Flammeovirga agarivorans: one gene and its partner. The protein of the gene in region 1 binds, or shares a complex with, the protein of each later gene. Links are inferred from orthologs where the notes say so. Each region holds a gene or a part of one and is shown on either strand. Other genes may lie near its edges.

The links.
Region 2: the proteins of tsaB (region 1) and tsaD are in contact, whole or in part, in a solved structure (PDB 4WQ4), measured with the Escherichia coli proteins. The link is inferred for Flammeovirga agarivorans from one-to-one orthologs.

The regions. Positions count from the first base shown.
Region 1 is NZ_JABAIL010000001.1:269,066-272,170, reverse strand. Bases 163-2,924 are described here. They hold tsaB (tRNA (adenosine(37)-N6)-threonylcarbamoyltransferase complex dimerization subunit type 1 TsaB), read left to right. Parts: upstream 163-1,087; coding sequence 1,088-1,762; downstream 1,763-2,924. Other genes in these bases: priA (replication restart helicase PriA), read left to right, coding at 1,819-2,924; HGP29_RS01195 (peptidylprolyl isomerase), read left to right, coding at 163-905. In the rest of the region: more of HGP29_RS01195, read left to right, coding at 138-162; more of priA, read left to right, coding at 2,925-3,105. UniProt on the Escherichia coli protein: Required for the formation of a threonylcarbamoyl group on adenosine at position 37 (t(6)A37) in tRNAs that read codons beginning with adenine.
Region 2 is NZ_JABAIL010000002.1:726,921-730,095, forward strand. The notes cover bases 249-3,080. They hold tsaD (tRNA (adenosine(37)-N6)-threonylcarbamoyltransferase complex transferase subunit TsaD), read left to right. Parts: upstream 249-1,070; coding sequence 1,071-2,090; downstream 2,091-3,080. Other genes in these bases: HGP29_RS07770 (S46 family peptidase), read left to right, coding at 249-456; HGP29_RS07775 (hypothetical protein), read right to left, coding at 517-966; HGP29_RS07785 (hypothetical protein), read left to right, coding at 2,097-2,423; lgt (prolipoprotein diacylglyceryl transferase), read left to right, coding at 2,519-3,080. Also shown: more of HGP29_RS07770, read left to right, coding at 1-248; more of lgt, read left to right, coding at 3,081-3,175.

The DNA of each region.
Region 1 (3,105 bases):
ATTAAAAAAGGTTTTCTGTTAACTCAATGTTACATAGAATCTAAAAATTCGTTATAAACAAAATATACACGCCTCAAGAATTGTTATTTTTCTGCGATTCTATACATTTGAGTAAACTTTTTTAATACAGACAGCCAATGTTAAGAAATTTCAAACTCAAATTATTCATACTTATTCTTGGTTTTATTGCATATTCTTGTAACGAAAATAATAGTAATAAATACACTAAACAGGAGTACGAAAAGAAAACTAAAGTCAACAGAACAATACCGAAGTTAGATGACACCAATATTATGAAAGTATTGGACTGGTATGGTCCTGAAAACCAAGAAACAATTGTATTGATCGAAACCAAATACGGTAATATTAAGCTTAAGCTTTATAAAGAAACATGGAAACACAGAGCCTCTTTTATCTTGCTAACAAAGAAAGGGTACTTTAACGATTCTCAATTTTATAGAGTTGTACCTAATTTCATTGCTCAAGGTGGAGACTCTGACGAACCTGATTTTAGAGTAAAGAAAAGAAAGGTCGGGAAGTATCATGTTCCAAATGAAATTGATCCAAGACGCTTTTTTCATAAGAGAGGTGCACTTTCAGCTGCTAGAGCTTATAAAAACAACCCTACTCGACAATCTACACCTTTCGATTTCTTTATTGTTCAAGGAAGAGAGGTAACAGAAGGCGACTTGCAAGCATCTGAACAGGAAAATGGTCTAGAATATACAGAGGAGCAAAAAAATATCTATAGAACAATAGGTGGCGATCCACATTTAGACGGTCAACACACTGTTTTTGGTGAAGTAATAGAAGGAATGGATGTAGTAGATAAGATTTGTGCTGTTCCTACTGAAGGTGAATGGCCATTAGATCCTATATTTATTAATGCAAAAGTTATTGAATAAATAAGTATCAGTAAACAAGGTTTGTACCCCCTATCTCCATTATAATTTACCGTGTTGTATTGGGGTGTCAAATTATTTGTTAACCGATAAGATCAAACTGAAATAGTATTTTTACTTTTGCAGTACTATTCCTAGAGATGTCGAGATCTCTTATATCATAAATTTTAAATCTTAAATCATCCATGATTTTAAGCATTGATACCTCCACTACTGTTTGTTCAGTAGCATTACATACATTAGAAGGTGAATTGTTGTCTTATTATGAGCAGCATATTGATAAGTCACACTCAGAATACCTTTCTGTAATGATCAAAAATATTACTGACAACGCAGGTATTGCAATGACTGATTTAAAAGCTGTTGCTGTTTCAGAAGGACCTGGTTCTTATACTGGTCTTCGAATTGGAGCTGCTACTGCAAAAGGATTATGCTATACTTTAGACATACCACTTATTGGAGTAAGTACATTGGCTTCTATGGCCTTGCAAGTTTCTTATTATGCAGAATCGGAGGATAATATTTGTCCTATGATTGATGCAAGAAGAATGGAAGTCTACACAGCATTATTTACAGCTGATATGAAAGAGATTCTTGCCCCTCAGCCAATGATCATGGATGAAAATAGTTTAAGTGATATTTCTGGTAGACTAGTATATTTTGGAAATGGAGCAGATAAATGTCAAGAGTTATTGGCTAGCAAACCATCCAAAATTATTAAGAACATCGTTCCTTCTGCACAATATATAGGAGAACTGGCACTAGAAAGTTTCCAGAAAGATGAATTCAAAGATGTTGCCTACTGGGAACCTGAATACCTAAAAGAGTTCCAAGCAACAACACCAAGAAAAAGACTGTAATAATTAGTATTACACTTTTTCTATCTCTTTACGATTTTTAGTCAATACCATTATATATGAAGTTTGCTGAAGTAATTCTTCCTGTTCCTATACCAAAAAGTTTCTGCTATAGTATCCCACCAATGATGGATGTGGCTATAGTGGTTGGTCACAGGGTACTGGTTGAGTTTGGAAACAGAAAAATGTATACGGGTATTGTTTCTGAAATTCATGATAAACATCCTGATAAGTACGAACCCAAACCTATTTTAGAGGTATTGGAAGTAGAACCCAGTGTAAACCCATCACAAATAAAACTTTGGAAATGGATCGCTGATTACTATATGTGTACTATTGGTGAAGTATTAAATGTAGCATTACCTTCAGGGTTAAAACTCAGTAGTCAATCATATATACAATTACATCCACATTTTATTATTCAAGAAAATCTTGAAATACTAAATGATCGGGAGTTTACTTTACTGTCTCATTTAGAAAAGGAACAGACTATTCCATATACTCAGGTAGGGAATATCATCCAGCTAAAGAGTCCATATAAAACCATTAAAGACCTTATTGCCAAAGAAGCAATTCTGTTAATTGAGCAGATAAAAGAAAAGTATAAGCCCAAGATGGAAAAGCGTATTCGATTAACTGAACAATACGCAGAAAACCCAGAGTCTTTGGATCAACTTTTCGAACAACTTGGCAAGAAAGCGAAACAAGAAGATGCGTTGCTTAAATACCTTACGCTAGTACCTGTACATGAAGATCATTTAAGCAACTACCATGGTGTAGCAAAAAAAGACTTTATCCACAGTGGAAGAGCATTATCTCCAAGTTCTGTGGGTACAATGACAAAAAATGGCATTTTTGAAGAGTTTGAACGTCAAATACCTCGCTATGAATTAACAGCTTCAGATAAGATGCAACCCACTCCACAATTATCTGATGCACAAAATGAATGCTTACATAAAACAATAAAAGGGCTAGAAGAAAAAAATGTTTGTCTTCTACATGGAGTGACAGGAAGTGGCAAAACTGAAATCTATTTACAATTAATACAAGGGGTAATCCAGAATGGAGAACAAGCCCTTTTTATGATTCCAGAAATTGCTTTAACCTCTCAATTAGTAAGAAGACTAAAAGTATATTTTGGTGATGTACTTGGTATTTATCATTCAAAATTTTCGGATAATGAAAGAGTTGAAACTTGGAAAGGTGTTCAAGAAGGACGTTTTCAAGTAGTCGTTGGTACACGATCTTCTTTATTCTTACCGTTTTCAGATCTTTCCTTAATTATTGTCGATGAAGAACATGATTCATCCTATAAAGCACATGACCCTGCCCCAAGATATCAAGGA
Region 2 (3,175 bases), on another replicon or contig:
GCCAATTCTACTCTTAGAGTTACATATGGCAAGATCGAAGGCTCTGAACCTCGTGATGGTGTAGAATTTAAATATTACACTACTCTAGAAGGTGTTATGGAAAAAAGGTTAACTGATGTACCAATGACACATGAGTTCTATGTTCCTCAAAAGCTTATGGATCTTTACAAATCAAAAGACTATGGGCAGTATGGAGAAGATGGAAAAATGATCGTTTGTATTACAGGTTCGAACCATACTACTGGCGGCAACTCTGGTTCTCCAGTAATTAATGCGGAAGGACAACTCATCGGTATCAACTTTGATAGAACTTGGGAATCTACAATGTCAGACTTAATGTTTGACCCAGTGAAATGTAGAAACATTATTGTTGATATCCGCTATGTTTTATTTGTTGTGGATAAATTTGGTAACTGCCCTCGTTTAATTGAAGAAATGACATTAGTGAAACAGTAATCTAATTTTCATTTATAAAAAAGCCTTGATCGTTAATGTTACGATCAAGGCTTTTTTCTTTTATTCTAAATTTAATCTTTCTGTCAATTCTTCAATTGCTTCTTCTTCATCATCACAAACTCCATCAGAAGCTTCAGCAAACAAATGAAGGATATCCAAGATATCTTCTTTTTCATCATCGTTTTCCTCCAGATAACTATGTAAAGTATCCAAAAATGGTTCTTTCCACTTATCTAGAGATTTCACTAAGTATTCAAGCTCCTGAAAATATGTTTTTTGGAGACTATCCAACTCAGGTTTTGTTAAAGAGCTTTTGTAAGCATCAGCCATAAATTTTGACAAATACTTTACAAAGACCCATTCTTCTTCATCGACTACCCCATCAGAGGCAACAATCAATAAACATGGGAAATAAGTAAATAGTGTCTGAAAATGTTCTCTTGAAATGTCAACATTATTAGTAGCTATATATTGTGCGTAGAGCTCTTCTGTTTTTTTGTGTGCACTCATAGTTATTTCAAAATAGTTTTCAATGTCAGTTAATGTGTGAGAAAATTGTTAGGGTGTTCAAAACTATAATAGTAATTTTGCCTTTCAAAGCAAAGTTAAATAGAATGAGCGGAACAATCCTAGCTATAGAATCATCTTGTGATGAAACATCAGCATCAGTAGTCAAAAATGGTACTGTACTTAGTAATATAGTATCTACACAAGAAGTACACCAAAAATATGGTGGTGTAGTTCCTGAATTGGCTTCTAGAGCACATCAAAAAAATATTCTTCCTGTTGTCAGTGCTGCTTTAGATGATGCAGGTGTTGAGAAAAAGGACCTTGATGCTGTTGCTTTTACTAAAGGACCTGGTCTTCTTGGAGCATTACTGGTAGGTACTTCATTTGCTAAAGGTATGGCTATGGCACTTGATATTCCATTGATTGGAGTAAACCATATGCAAGCACACATTCTTGCTCATTTTATTGATGATCCAAAACCGAACTTCCCATTTTTATGTTTAACAGTGAGTGGAGGCCATACTCAATTGGTTGTAGTTCACTCTCCTCTAAATATGGAAATTGTAGGTGAAACAATAGATGATGCTGTTGGTGAGGCTTTTGATAAAACAGCCAAAATCATGGGATTAGATTATCCTGGTGGTCCATTGATTGATAAATATGCGAAAGAGGGTGACCCGCTAAAATATGAATTCCCTAATGTAAATATTCCAGAGTATAATTTCTCTTTCAGTGGAATTAAAACGGCATTCTTGAACTTCCTTAGAAAGGAATCTCAGAAGGATGAAAACTTTGTGAAAGATAATATGGCAGATCTCTGTGCTAGTATTCAATACACTCTTATTAAAATTCTTATGAAGAAATTGATTAAAGCTTCTAAGGATTTAAATATTAAAGAAATTGGTATTGCCGGTGGTGTTTCTGCAAATTCATCACTAAGAAATACTATATTAGAGGAAGGAAAAAAGAGAGGGTGGAATGTTTTTATCCCTGAATTTGAACATTGTACTGATAATGCTGCTATGATTGCTATGGCTGCCCACTATCAATACGAAGGAAAAGATTTCGAAGCTTTAAATACATCTCCTAATCCTCGATTAAAATTTACAGGATCAGAAAAGTAAGAACTAATGAGCATTTTTATTGTCCTATTTTCATTTGCTATAGCGATTGGTCTAGGCTCTTATTTAAGTATTAATGCAAAAAAGAATAAATTAAATTCTCCAGACCACACTTCGACACCTGAACTAAACGACGCCAACGTTATTAGTTTAGCAAGCCAATATGAGGACGGGATAAGTGTTGCGGCACTCTGCCTTAAAACCAAATCTTCTGCAAAAGCAGCAAAGAAAAAATTGGAAGAACTGAGATCTGAGGGCATTTTACATTTGTCTATTGGAGAAAATGGAACTGAAAAATATATGATCAGTGATACCTCTTTGCTTGATAAAAAGTAAATGTAATACGATACATCTTCACTGATTTTAAAATTGCCTTTTGATTACATATCAAAAGGCTTTTTTGTTTATAAATGCTTTTACATATTTGTAGTATGGAATCACTACTAGCATACATAAACTGGGATGTCAATCCTGAGATCCTCCCAGGTATTTTACCTGTGAGATGGTATGGTTTACTTTTCTCACTAGGATTTTTCATTGGCACATGGATTATGGCCAAAATTTTTGTTAGAGAAAATAGACCTGAGTCTGATGCAGACGCAATTTTAATTTACATGGTAGCCGCTACAATAATCGGAGCAAGACTTGGCCATGTATTTTTCTATCAACCTGATTATTATTTAACCCACCCTATAGAAATTATTCAAATCTGGAAAGGTGGTTTAGCCAGTCATGGTGGTGCGATTGGTATTATCGTCGCATTGTATTTTTATGCTAAAAACCGACCTGATCAACCTTGGTTATGGATACTGGATAGAATTGTAATTCCAGTAGCATTAGCGGGTTGTTTTATTCGTTTTGGTAACCTGATGAACTCTGAGATTATCGGTAAAGCAACGGATGTACCTTGGGCATTTATCTTTGAAAGAGCATATGTTGAAGATCCTATGACTCCACGTCATCCAGCACAATTGTACGAATCTTTAACTTACTTATGTATCTTCTTTATTTTAGGTGCAATCTATAAAAAAGAAGGTCCTAAATTACCGCAAGGAAGGTTATTCGGTTTATTCCTAGTACTTGTCTTC